3 regions of the Sporosarcina sp. Y1009 genome follow, and region 1 is predicted to be linked to each of the others. Evidence: riboswitches for the same ligand, from Rfam matches in the RefSeq annotation. Region 1 holds a riboswitch; each other region holds the start of a gene.
The links. Region 1 has a riboswitch for cyclic di-GMP ahead of flgB (flagellar basal body rod protein FlgB). Riboswitches for the same ligand answer to the same signal wherever they lie in the genome.

Region 1 (4,802 bases):
CGAACCATCACCGTATCATATTCACTAACCCCATCATATCATCAGCAAACGAAATCGCTCTACCCTGAGATTGAAACAACCGCTGCGTAGTAATAAGCTCAGTCATTTCAGTAGCTAAATCAACATTAGACATCTCCAGTGAACCCTGATGAACACGAATCGCGCCATTATTCTCAGTCGACAAATTGGCAACCCGCAAATTACCACTCGCAATTTGCGCAGCCTCTGTACCCGTCAATTGATAGCGATTAGCGCCAACTTTTTCTAACAAATCCGGTCGCCCAACCTCAGCAATACTCAACTGAAACTGAACAGAAGCCCTTGCATCTTCATAAGAAACCTCTAGCAACCCCTGCGCATTAACCCGAATAGAATCATAATCCCCATCAAATGAAATTGGATTATCATTAAGATCAAGAACCGAATCACCTGACGACGTCACCAAATTAACCTGATTTGAATTTAACACGGGTTGAGTTTGAAAAGAACCATCTCTCGTATAGAAGAAATTACCTTCCGAAGCCACCCTGAAAAAACCAGTAGCCCCTTGAATCATAAAATCCAACGCACGATCCGTCTTCATAACCGAACCCTGTTCAGTCCGCAGACTCGTTTGTGTCATTTGTGTACCCGAACCAACACGAATACCATTCGGTGTCAATCGACCAACTTCATGCTGTAACCCAGCCTGCCTATTAAAAGACTGAGTAAGCGCATCTGAAAAACTGGCTTCTTGACGCTTATAGCCAGTGGTACTGACATTGGATATATTATTGGCGATGACATCAATCTTTTTCTGTAATTCCCGCATGGACGATGCCGCTGAATTCATTTGGATATTCATAGACAGACCACCTCCTTAATAAATTCGACCAATCTCATTAACAGCTTTATCCATACTCTGATCATAAGCTTGGAGTACTTTTTGATTCGACTCGAAGGAACGATATGTAGTCATCATTTGTGTCATCGTCTGCGTCAAGTCAACATTCGATTGCTCGACAAAGCCCTGTTTAACAAGGTTGAACGTATTCAAAACACCAACATCATCTATAAATTGCGGCGTTCCGTCTTCGTTCCCTTCCCAACGCATCAGTCCATGACCTTCCATGACCAATTGTTCAGGTGTCTCAGTATAGCCAAGCCATAAACGATTTGCAGTCGAACTATCATCTAAAATTACCTGACCATTATCTTCAACTGTAAATATCGCAGAATTAACGACAATAGGTTGTAAATCTTGATTTAACACGGCATAGCCTTCACCAGTAGTTAAAACTCCAGCTTCATTCACAGTGAAATTACCATTTCGCGTATATCGAACTTCATTATTCTGATCTTCAACAGCAAATAAGACAGTCCCTTTTTGTTGTGTGACTGGATTAATAGGCAAATTCTCATCGAGAATTGAAATGTCTGTACTTTTCCCGGTTTCTTTTAAATCGCCTTGGATGAAAGAAGGAATTGCCTCCTGTGCATAAACACCAGTATGTAAGGTTCCAATCGTATTTCTATGGATTCCACTGTTTAATGCACTTCCAGTTCCCATCGCTTTTATTAATTGAGCTGGAAATGAACGCAACACAGTTTGATCTTGTTTAAATCCAGGTGTGTTTGCATTTGATAAATTATTTGTCAGAACTTGTTGGTTTCTGTTATTCGCCATCATTCCGGAAGTGGCAGTATAAAGACCACGAAACATAGTAGATCCCATCCTTTCAAAAACCGATATTTACCAGTATACCATTTTCTTGGTCATTTGAAGGGCAAAATATCAAAGTTAACAGAGCTTTATAATCTTTACAAAGAATTAATATGCAAAATGTGTTACTTGTGGTAAAGTATTACTAGGTTTTACTGTCACAATTTGTCGAAAAAAAGTAATTGAAATGTAATATTTTTAATAATATATAACTTGATAAAAAATAAAAAATGTTATCGTCACGATAATGGCAAACTTATCGGAAGGTAAGGACGCAAAGCCACGGGCCCAAAAAGGGTAGCCGGGTTACCGAAAGATGGACATCTTTTTTTAAGTCATCCATCCTTTCCTTTAGGCTGGTTTTTTTTATGTGAAAAATTATTAGGGGGACAAATGGTGAACATTTTTCCACAATCTTTTCAGTCATTAGAACAAGCTTTATCAGCATCAACATTAAAGCAGCGAGTCCACTCAGCAAATATTGCGAACGTCGATACGCCGAATTATAAGTCGAGACAAGTTCATTTCCAAGACACGCTTAATAAGGCCCTTTCCAATCAATCCATTTCCAGCTACAAAACAAATTCCAAACATATCTCATTTAGCAATGAAGCAACAGAGAATCCTACGATTAAAGTAAATCAGTCCACAGTCTATAAGCCAAATGGCAATAATGTTGATATGGATTTAGAAATGGCAGAACTCGCTAAAAATCAATTGTGGTTTAACGCATTAACAGAAAGAGCGAATGGAAAGTTCAATACACTACGAACAGTTATTAATGAAGGGAGATAGCAAAAATGAGCCTTTTTAATGGACTCAATATTAGTGCTTCAGGCTTAACCGCAAATCGGATGCGCATGGACGTTGTATCGGCAAATATAGCAAATGCGAATACAACTCGAGCGCAGCTTGTGGACGGTGAATGGATGCCGTATCGCAGAAAGTCAGTGGAGTTAACGCAAAGTGGAAATACACCTTTTGCGAAACAACTCCAAACTGCCGTGCAAAGAGAAGAAGCAAAAATTTCAGGCGTTACTGTTACGCGAATTAGAGACGACCAAACACCTTTTACACTCTCCTACGACCCAGAACATCCTGATGCCAACGAACTTGGCTACGTTCAATTACCAAATGTAGACCCAATAAAGGAAATGGTCGATCTCATGTCGGCAACGCGTTCATATGAAGCAAATGTTACTGCGTTAAATGCATCGAAGAATATGTTTATGAAAGCATTGGAAATAGGTAAATAACCGCTAGAAAACATAGGAGGTTCCAATGGATAAAATAAGTCAGATTCAAACGCCTTTTATACAAGCTCAAACGATTCCGAAAGTAAAGCAAGATCAGGTAGTTAATTTTGGGGATTTATTTAAACAATCATTAGAAAAGGTAAATGACGCACAACACAAATCAGATCAAATGACAAACCAGTTAATAACAGGTGAAGTGAAAGATGTCCATGAAGTAATGATCGCTGCACAAAAAGCAAGTCTCTCTCTGCAACTCACGCTACAAGTTCGCAATAAAGTGGTAGAAGCCTATCAAGAAGTAATGAGAATGCAAGTATGATTCAGGAATTAGGATGAAGGATAAATGAAAGAAAAGCTAATTTATTATAAAAATAAAATAACAGAATCTAGTTCAAAAATGACTAGTAAAACAAAATGGATTTTGATCAGTGCGCTATTTCTAACGATATTTGTGATTTTCATGTTCGTATTTTTTAGCACAAAAACGAATTTTGTAGCACTCTATTCAAATTTAACACCCTCCGAGGCTGGAGAGATTAAAACAGCTATTGAAGAAAAAGGGATTGCAGTACATATATCAACAGATGGAAAAATACTTAGTGTTCCGAACGAGGAACTTGCAAACCTAAAGGTCGATTTAGCGGCTGAAGGCATCCCGAAAAACGGCAATGTAAATTACAGTATCTTTAGTGAAAACATGGGATTAGGAATGACTGATCGTCATTTTGATGTCGTTGAAAGAGACGCCATGCAAAACGAACTTGCCTATTTAATCAGGCAAATTAGCGGCGTATCAGATGCGAATGTCATGATCACACTTCCAAAAGAAAATATTTGGCTTACAGATAACGAACAAGCGGCAACTGCGTCAGTCATCGTAGAAAGTGAGCCGATTTTTCAATTAGAACAAAAACAAATCAACGGATTGTATCATCTAATTAGTAAAAGTATCCCAAATCTTGATGTCGACCAAATTGTCATCATGGACCAGAACGGGCAAGTTTTTGAGATGCATGAGGAAGATCAACTGAACACCTCATTATCAGTTTACCAACAACAACGAGAGATTAAAAAAGGCATCGAACAAGATATTCAACGTGAACTTCAACAAATGCTAGGGTTACTTCTGGGTCGAGACAAAGTTGTGGTATCCGTCATGGCAAGCATTGACTTTACGAAAGAAAAACGAGAAGAACAATTAGTCGAACCAGTGGATCTGGAAAACAACCAAGGAATTGAAATTAGTGTTGAACGAATTATGGAATCTTTTTCAGGAGAAGGCAGCACTATTGATGGATCTGCTGGCACAGGAGAAGGCGAAATTGCGAACTATCCAGGAGCAGGTGGAAATCAAAACAGTGAATCTGAAAGAACAGAAGAACGGATAAATCGTGAAGTAAATCGGATACACCGTCAAATTGAATTATCTCCCTATGTCATAGATGATATTACGATAAACGTTGGAGTAGAGCCGCCTATACCTGACAATCTTGACAGTTTAACAGCACAAAATATAAATGATATAAGCACATTATTGAAAAACACAATCAGTACGTCATTAAGTATGAATGGAACTGTAATAACAGAGCCAGATCTAGACAACAGAATTTCCGTATTCGCGACCGAATTCCAAGGGAAACCGGTTATTGAAGGGGAAGAACCAAGCGATACGATTTTAAATATTGCGAATCTATCAAACCGTACTTGGATAATCATCGCGGCAGCAGCTGCCTTAGCCATCTTCACGCTAATCATCATTCTAATCGTTCGTAAAAGAAAGCGTGATCACCTAGAAGAAGAACTCGGTTACGGCATGTTTGAACAACCATCTATCCAGGGACTTG
Region 2 (4,802 bases), on a different contig from region 1:
CATTATCTCCTGTACTATAACTAACTTCATAACCTTCTGGGACATCGTACTCTACTACCGAATACACAATCTCTTCCCCTGTTGTCGCATCGTATTTTCTCAAGTCTAAGAATAAACCTGCCCAACCATTGTCTTCATTGAGCACGATTGTTTGTGTGGTATCTTGACCATTGGCTAGCAATGTGATGGTCACCGAATCTGTTTTACTGCCCACCCACTCCTTAACCACATTCACCGTGACTTTTGCATCATTGGTGTTGGTGAATACAAATCCTTCATTAACAGAGCCGCTCTTTACCGTTGAATAGCCTGCTATTGCCACTTCTTCGACTGTGTAAGTAATTTCTTGCCCATTCGTATCGTCGTACCTATTTAAATTCGCGAATGAATCTGACCAATCATTTTCTTCATTTAATACGAGATTAGTTCCCGTATGATGCCCATCGGCTAATAGATTAATAGTTACAGACTCTGTACCTGGCCCTATCCAGACTTTGCTTACATCAATATTTAGCTGAGAGGGGGTATACGTATTCGTAACCGTCAATCCATCCAATGATTTAACATAGTTGATCGGCACGGTTTCTTCATCTACCGTGTACACATATTTCCGACCATAAGGATCATATTCGCGAATTTCTTCCCAAGTATGCATCCACGCAGGACTTTCACTTCCATTTAACACTTGCGAGTGCTTCAACTGAATCGCTTCATCTTCTACTTGTGCCATAAGTTGAAGGGTAATTGCCGGTTTATTCTCCGGTCCGCCAACCCAAACTTTATTGCCTGTTATATCTACTTTAGGGATAGTAAATATAAGATTCCCTTTAATGTCATGTCCCCCACCTATACCTTTTACAGAAAAAGAATACTTACCGCTATCATCCAAATTCAGGTCAGCTAGATTAAACTTAAATACTGTCCAGTGTGAGTCGCCTGTATTCCCTTTCAATCCATCTGGTTCATACTCCATATTGTCTACAAAAATAGATACCCAAGAATTGTATTGGTCCATATTTTCCGTTTGGACACCATTTAGAATCATATGTTCAAGCGCATGCGTCGCTTTTATAGCTGCATATACAGTATCCCCATTCGCCCAAACTAATTCTGATAGTGTGTGCGCATTTGTCGAAACACCTTCAATTTTTGAAGGGACTACAATCGCATTTGGATCAATCGTGTAATGTCCCGGGGTAGCAATCGCCATTGGCATAATGGCTCCTAAATTCTTCTCAATTGCTTCATCATCTACTTGCGCCTCTTCAGTTTCCGCTATCGCCGATTCATCCTCTGTTTCCGGCTGAATATACGTATGTGTCACTGTGTAATTTTCAATCGTTGTTTCATAGCCTACGACTTCCGAACTTGTTAAACCATACTTGTTTAACGAACCATCCTTGTCGTACTTGCTTAGTCCATCAAACAAATAGGATGTTCCTCCATTCGCAAGTGTCGCCGTCTTAACTTGTTCACCGGTTTGTGTGTTTACTAGAGACAATATGATAGATGGTGGATTGTCAGCTTCTGGAACATTGACCCATAGATTCGAAACCAAAATCTCCGTTTTCTCATCTATAACTGGTTCAGCGGGTTCCGTCTCCTCAACTTCCGGTTCTTCAACTTCTTCGATCGAATCCTCTAACTCCTCCGTTGCTTGTGACGTGTCAACAGATTTTTCGCCTTCTTTAGCAATTGCCTGCAGCGATGGTAAAACCATTGATAGAATAATCATCCCTATCAATAGCAAAACGGATGACCGTTTTAAAACCATGGATATAATCCCTCCTTTTCTTTAATTTCCAAACGACAAAAACCCGGTCGCAAGTAGATTCGCGACCGGACTGTCATAGCAACTATGCCTTAGACTCCAAAGTTTTGCGCCCTTTAATTTCTTAAAGTTTGCCTAGTATTCTATGATAAAACAAGGACTTTTGATGCGGTGGCATTGGTATTACCTTTAGCATATAGAACAAAAACTGCATCCGCTACTGACGAACGTCAGTAATTTCAGTTGATTGTGTATATTCTATGTAAAAAGAATATTTTTATAGTTTTTGGGATGTTATCAATAAAAAATGCTACGCAAACAATTGTCATTGACAATCATTTGCATAGCATGAATGAAATTAATTATTATCCGCAAAAACTTTCATTGCCCCCTGCATGAATACAGCAAGTCCTTCACCAAACTGGTCGATGTTTTTTGTAAATCGCTCGTCAGCAACATACATTTCACCTAGTCCAGCGAAAGCTTCTAGTGAATAGTTGCCCATCTTGTTCAAAAAAGTGTACCATCCCTCAATCCGCGTTTGCGCTTCTTTCGATGCTGGATCTGTATGGCGGATTTCAGCTAAACTGAAGTAAATCCGGTTCATTTCCTCACCAATCTCCGGGCCAAACTGTGCGACCTTTTTGTTCGACTCATTAACCGCTTTATCACCCCACCTGTCCCTAGCTTCCTGTTCGTATGGGTTTTTGCTAAAATCGAATCCTTGAAATTTCTCCTCTTTGGACATCCTGACCTCTCCTTTCTCATGGCGAATTGTTTTCTCAATCGTAGCGATCATTTCATCCAATTGCTGTCGTTTAGCAAGGAGCATATCCCGTTGCATGTCGAAAGCTTCCTGGCGATCAAACGATGGACTTGAAAGCAATTCTTTTATTTTCTTTAGAGAGAAGCCGAGTTCACGAAAGAATAGTATTTGCTGTAAGGTTGCTAAGTTTTCTTCGGAATAAATCCGATAGCCCGCTTCCGTCAAATCATCTGGAACGAGCAAGCCGATGTCGTTGTAATGATGGAGAGTGCGCACACTTACTCCTGTCAACTGCGATACTTCTTTCACTTTCATCGTGTGTTGGCCTCCCTTCATCACTAACAATAAACTATGACGTAACGTGAGAGTCAAGGATGAATTTATTATAGGTTTAAAGTCGATACCCTCTACTTCTTCAACCAAAAAAAGAAAATCATCGTATATGCGAGTTTTTCTTCTTTTGAAATATGGTTACCAAAACGGATATAACTGTGAACCGCCTCGGCTTCAAATGCAGGATGCAAGGCATAAGGAAAACGGCCGAATCGGTATTGGGCTGCCATTTTACCGTTGTCGTCTACGACATCGATATCGCCGGCTGTATTTTTCGCTGCAAGCTCCCGCCAAACCCGATCATTTTCATGAAATAAAGTTCCCTTACTTTTAAGGATTGATTTCGTAAGCCATTGCTCAAAATAACCAATCCTTTTTCCGTCCCTGCTATGTAGTGTTAAGAGAAAACGGTTTCCGTTATTCCACAAGGTAAATGACGCTAACAGTTCATCTTTCATATCAAGAATGTCATACGTAGCGGGGATTATAAAACCTTCCGATAGAAATTTAATCGCAGTTAATTTACGCGCAAAAGGTCTGCGCTTTGTAGGAATGATATGAAATAATGAAACGCCTTTTGCATCGACGTTATGCATTGTCGGATAAAAAGACGGCATCCACTGCATGATTAACTCATCGATGTTTTCAAACTGGACGTCACTCTCGCTATCAGCCATTGTTTGATCACTAAGGTTCTGCTGCGCATTGTTGAAAAACAGTCCTGAAATCAATAAAGAAATTGTGGCAATTCCTGAAACAATAAGCGTTTCTCCATTCACCACAAAACTTTCGAACCAAAAAAAATAATACACAATCGCATAGACTGCTGTAATGCCGCCTCCGATAAATGAAACAATTGACGTCTTCCGGTAAATTTCTTTCAATCCTGCTCACCTCACCCATTTTGCACAGCCTGATGTATCAATCGATTTTACGGGTTTTAATTCTTAAGAAACTAAATTTCGTTTCGGACAATAGAATGGCACAAAGGATAAGTACTGCGCCAATACCCATTCTGAGCGTCAATACTTCGCTTAATATCGCGACTGAAAATACCATTCCCCAAAATGCTTCGGTCGATAGAATGATGGCAGCTTTCGTGTCTGAAATATATTTTTGTGCAATGGTTTGAAGTAAATAGGCGATTGTCGTTGAAAATATTCCTAGATAAATCAATGGATATAACCCAGCTGGCTCAAACGAAAATGTAGTCTCACCTTTCGATAACACGACAATTATTCCAATAACAGCCGCAACTACCATTTGAATGAATGTTAGTAATACCGGGTCTTCGTCCTCGACGAATTTAGCCGTGTAAAATATATGAAAAGCAAACGCAAATGCACAGCAAACTGTTAAGAAATCCCCAAGATTTATTTCAAAAGATAATTGAAGTGATAATACTGCGACGCCAATGACAGCCAATATCGCACCGCCTAATTCAAATCCATTCATACTTCTTTTATAAATTAAAAACCCAATAAAGGGCACGATCACAACGTTAATTGCGGTCAGGAAAGCGTTTTTAGACGGCGTTGTAAATTGTAAGCCCACCGTTTGGAGAACGAATGCCGTGTATAAGATGCATCCTAAAATTGCCCCATTAATGAGCGTCTTTTTCTTGATTCCTTTTAGTTTACGATTGAAAATCAGACATAAAATGATTGCGCCTATTAAAAATCGTCCCGACAATAATTGATACGGGGTATAATACTCCAATGCCACTGCACTGGCAACAAAGCCACTGCCCCATATGATGGCAGTGATTGTAAGTCCAATTTCACCAATATACTTTCGCATTTCATCCCTCTTTATACAAATTGCTTAATGATTTCTTTTACTGGTCCAGCGGTAGACAAATGAACATTTTCACCCGCCCACATAGACATGAAATCAGTTTTTCCTTGTTTCGCAGCCTCTTTCCGAATGTCC
Region 3 (4,802 bases), on a different contig from region 1:
GCTAAAACAACCATACGAACACATCCTTTTCAGTAGTCAAGATGTAAGCTTTCCTATATTATAGCAAGTTCCGCGCAAAGGAACAAGCGTTCTGAATGCTGGCAGAAAATTTATTTCACCTACTAAACCGTTCCCCAATAACCCTTACCAAAAACACCGGAATCTTCAACATCCGCTTCGCACGGGTAGGCTGCGTCACCAATCGGTAAAGCCACTCCAAATTATTTCGCGTCCAGAACTGAGGCGCACGCTTCACATTCCCAGAAAGAACATCAAAACTACCCCCGACACCAACCAACACAGAAGTAGGGAACAAATCCTTATACTTCGCAATCCAACGTTCCTGTAGAGGAGCCCCCATCGCCACAAAAACAAAATCGGGCTTGGTCTCAGCAATTTCCTCCGCAACCATTGAGCCCTTATTCGTATAACCATCCATAAACCCAGCCACTTTTAACCCACGATACTGCTCTTTCGCTTTCTTCATAGCATTCTCAGCCACACCAGGTTTCGCCCCGGAAAAGTAAACCGTCTTCCCATGCCGATTCGCATACGCTAAAAAATCATGCATCAACTCATAACCCGGTAACTTTTCAGTGAGAGGAGTCCCCAAAATTTTAGAAGCAATGATCACACCAATCCCATCCGCCAACACATAATCTGCAGATTGAATAACCTCATGATAAGAAGTGGACTCCTTCGTCATCATAATAATCTCCGGATTAGCCGTAACAAAAAACAAATTCTTAACCGGCGCCTCAAAATGCGCATCTATATCTCTTAATAACTCCACTTTATTTATATTCGCAATCGGAATATCCAATATCCTAACCTTATCCATCTAGAAGAATCTCCTTCAAAAACAAAGTATAACTCCATATAGTTATACCATAATCCACCACTCAAAATCGACAAAACCTAGTCGATATATGTTCATAGACTCAATTTCATAATTACTTAAAGCAATCTATTGTTTATAGAAATATATAATACCATAGGATACATTCTAATTTTTTTGATTGGAACGGAAGGCGGCCCGCCCCACAGGAAAGCGTCCGCCTGGAGTGGAAATCAACACACCAGTTACACACCAGTTACACATCCCAGTTTCAACCTCACTAATTCACAACATACCGCACTAACCCCTTAACATTCGCATACAAAGCCGCATGCGTCCGGTCCGCCAAATTCAACTTCGCCAACACCTGACTCACATGCTTCTTAACCGTATACTCCGTAATATACAACTTCATCGAAATCTCCTTATTCGAATGACCCATCCCCAACTCAAGCAAAACCTCTTTTTCCTTCGGTGTCAACTGCTCAAACTGACCATCCACCCGAAGCGGCTTACGTAAATCTATCAATAAATCCATAACACCTGGATCATAATACTTCCGACCGCCAGCCACCACCCGAAGCGCATGAACCAGCTCCTCAGGCAACGCCTCCTTCAAAACATACCCATCCACACCCATTGCCTTCGCACGCTTAAAATCAGCCTCATCTGTAGAAGAGGTAAGAACAACAAACTTACAATCTAATTTCAATAGAAGCGCCTCCGCGATTAAATCCAAACCAGACTCAAACCCCAACCGTAGATCAATCAAAGCCAAATCAGGTTTTTGAGTCCTAAACAGCGCCATCGCCTCTCTATAATTCATAGCTTCTCCAATGACTTCTATGCCTTCCAAAGTCAGTATGGTCTTTAACCCTTTTCGAACTAACGGGTGATCATCAATGATAAGAACTTTCATATTATCCGATTACCTCCATCGTTACTTTCGTAGTATTGGGAATCGCTACATTCACTTCAGTACCGCCTTGAAGTCTTCTAGTTATCGAGAACGTACCGTCAAATGACCGGACAATTTTCTGCATATTGTGGAGGCCAATCCCTTTAACTTTCAAATTTTTCAGCGCATGAATACCAATCCCGTCATCCTGAATAACCAATACAGACTTTCCCTCAAGAAATTCTAATCTCACAACGATAACCCGACATTCTCCGTGCCGAACCGCATTCCCACAAGCTTCACTTATTATTTGAAAAATCCCTTGTTTTAACTCAGCAGGTATCGTAATCTCGTCTCCTATAAGTTGGTAGTCAATACGAATATCATAAAGTCGAGCAAAGTCATCTAAATAACTCTTTATGCGATTGAAAAATGGTTTCTCTTCTTTTTTAATAGAACTCAAACGATAAATCGCAGACCTAAGCTCTTTAATCGTTAAGGTGGCAGACTGTGAAAGAAATTTATACTCCTCATCTAATTCTTCTTTGGATAAAATGCTGTTATTAGCTTGTAAACCGTGAAGCGAATACACAATGCCAAACAATCTTTGCGACACACTGTCATGAATTTCATTGGCAATCCGATTTTGCTCCTCGATAATCATCGTTTGCGCAATCATTCGGTCCAAATATATTCTTTCAAGCATAATTTCACCAAGATCACTTAGAAATTCAAACTTTTTTATAAATAGGGAAGGGAGATCATCCATACTAGTAGCTGTAATCTGAACACCCAAAACACCAATCTTCTTGGACGATCTAATGACTCGCATTAAATAGATATCAGAATCTATCATGCATATGAACGACTCTCGCTGACCACGAATCGTAACCCATTCTTTCTTAAGACTCCATTCAAGATTTGGATTTTGAGAAGAAGTAGAAAGATAACTAGTCACACGATCTACATTAGTAATCCAAACAAAAGTAGCCTCTAGCTGCATGAATGTCAGCAAAGATGTCATCATTTCATCAGCAAGTTGCTGCGGACTATGCTTGGATGAAAAATTCCCCAAAAGGTGGTCAAGAGACATTATATGTTTAAGCGTCTCTTCATATGCCAAATTGGCCGCAATTAGTTCATGATTCTTAACGAAAAGCGCATCATGCTTATCGCTTAAATCCGAGCGATCTTTTAGTATTAAAAATAAACTCACGAGTAATGTGACCAGAAAACTAACAAGAAAAATCTGTATGTCTGAAAAAAGAGTGCTATAAAAAAGAACTAATGAGATAGATAGTAAAAGTGCAGTCAAAGAAATAAACCGCCTCAATAAGCCACCCCCGCCTATCGTAATAAAAGCCCAGCTAAATAGGACGAAAATCCTAAATTAGCCAGGCCGGTTGCACCAGTCACTCCGTACGCCCAAGGTGCCCAAATACAGGACGTACATCACAGTTTCCACACTTAATATTCAATTGTTTAACTCATTATACCCTAAGTAATTTCAGGTTTATGTCAGTTCATGACACGAGTTCAGTTCTAATTTTGTCGAATAAACTAAGATTCGTCTCATTACTAAGACCCATATCCTGTCCAGGTAAGTATTGCCTATCTAGTGTTCTCTTATTCGGGAATAAATTAAAAAAAGGAAGAATTGATGGACACACCATCAATTCTCCCGTTCAGTATAAAATCATATCAATCTAATTTCCATCTTCAGCTCCATTCGAAGTTGAAATTCCTTTCATTTGTTCAAGAGCCTGTTCGTAAATCGCATCAAGTGTAGCCGTGGTATAGAAAAGTAGACTTTCGATACCTCTTCCCGATAAGTGGATATTCGTCCTCAATAATTTTGAAATTTTGACAATAACCCACACTTTTCCAGCCGTCCCGAAAAACAAGGGTTACATAAAAATCAGGTACTCGAATAAGGCATAATTCAAGTTCACCGACAACTTCTACTAAATGTTCCATTTTTTAGAAAAAAACATAATCTGATAGGAATCTGCTATACTATTATTTAGCAGATTAGTGAAACAATACATCGACCTAAACGTCTGATATAACAAAGGAATATAGAAGAATTGAGTTGAGACGATGAAAAATAAACGAACGATGATCAAAGGAATTATACTAGTAGCACTGGTTATGGTATTGACCGGTTTGTTATTTCAACTTGACAAGACCAAAACCGCATCAAATCCAATCACACTGCCAGAATCATTTGATGAAATTGCTTTTGAAAGCATGAAAATCAATCCAGACTTAATTAAAGAAGAAATAGAAGAAGAAACGACCGACGAAATCGAAGAAGAAGAAGAAGAAACAACCATCCCGGTCGCACCAGAACCAGATTTATCCTCCACAATTGCAAATGCAAAATCTTATGTCTACACAATCGACTCCGATTTACAACAAGGCTCAGGTTTTCTATTTAATACAAAAGGGGATATCGTCACAAACGCCCACGTAGCAAAAGACGCGGGGTACATAACCGTTACGAACAGTAACGGCCAACAACTTAACGGCGTCGTCATCGGAATTTCCGACACAACCGACATTGCACTCATCCGTGTTCCAGACCTGGCAGGGAAAGAACCAATGGCCATGGAAACAGGAAAAGTCAACGTCGGCACAAAAGTCTTTGCCTTAGGAAGTCCAGAGAATATTGCCAATACGTCAACAGAAGGCACGATTACTGGATTCGGAAAAAGCTTCTTCGACGACTATGAATACAATAACTTATACGAAATGAACGCAAACATTAAACAAGGATCCAGCGGGGGGCCATTAATCGACGCCGAAACAAACAAAATCGTCGGCATCAACTCGCTCATCTTAGAAAACAACCCAAACATTGGCTACGCAATCCCAATGTACACAGTCATGGACCAACTCAACACATGGGCAGCAAATACAGGACAAGTTCTTGAAGACCCAGAGGACATGTACGATGTGGAAGGTGCATATCTCGACGACGAATTACTAAGAAGCTTCATCAACAGTTATTACGAGCTCATCCCGTATTCACTAAACGACATGAAACTCGAATACTACTGGACT

Region 2: linked by a shared signal. The riboswitch ahead of AC25Y1_RS18180 (Cna B-type domain-containing protein) and the one ahead of flgB (flagellar basal body rod protein FlgB) in region 1 are both predicted to bind cyclic di-GMP.
Region 3: linked by a shared signal. The riboswitch ahead of AC25Y1_RS04940 (sensor histidine kinase) and the one ahead of flgB (flagellar basal body rod protein FlgB) in region 1 are both predicted to bind cyclic di-GMP.

Annotation. Positions count from the first base shown of each region.
Region 1 covers NZ_JBYHFO010000009.1:361-5,162, reverse strand. Annotated here, with positions in the region: gene AC25Y1_RS12080 (flagellar hook-basal body protein) at 8-844, opposite strand; gene AC25Y1_RS12075 (flagellar hook-basal body protein) at 860-1,702, opposite strand; cyclic di-GMP riboswitch class I at 1,942-2,016, shown strand; gene flgB (flagellar basal body rod protein FlgB) at 2,099-2,497, shown strand; gene flgC (flagellar basal body rod protein FlgC) at 2,503-2,958, shown strand; gene fliE (flagellar hook-basal body complex protein FliE) at 2,984-3,277, shown strand; gene fliF (flagellar basal-body MS-ring/collar protein FliF) at 3,302-4,802, shown strand, end outside.
Region 2 covers NZ_JBYHFO010000024.1:4,863-9,664, reverse strand. Annotated here, with positions in the region: gene AC25Y1_RS18180 (Cna B-type domain-containing protein) at 1-1,774, opposite strand, end outside; cyclic di-GMP riboswitch class I at 1,832-1,917, opposite strand; gene AC25Y1_RS18175 (MerR family transcriptional regulator) at 2,130-2,873, opposite strand; gene AC25Y1_RS18170 (hypothetical protein) at 2,945-3,754, opposite strand; gene AC25Y1_RS18165 (DMT family transporter) at 3,792-4,670, opposite strand; gene AC25Y1_RS18160 (NAD(P)H-dependent flavin oxidoreductase) at 4,682-4,802, opposite strand, start outside.
Region 3 covers NZ_JBYHFO010000003.1:85,071-89,872, forward strand. Annotated here, with positions in the region: gene AC25Y1_RS04925 (Rpn family recombination-promoting nuclease/putative transposase) at 1-14, opposite strand, end outside; gene AC25Y1_RS04930 (WecB/TagA/CpsF family glycosyltransferase) at 116-841, opposite strand; gene AC25Y1_RS04935 (response regulator) at 1,119-1,757, opposite strand; gene AC25Y1_RS04940 (sensor histidine kinase) at 1,759-3,051, opposite strand; cyclic di-GMP riboswitch class II at 3,125-3,208, opposite strand; gene AC25Y1_RS04945 (hypothetical protein) at 3,443-3,586, opposite strand; gene AC25Y1_RS04950 (S1C family serine protease) at 3,837-4,802, shown strand, end outside.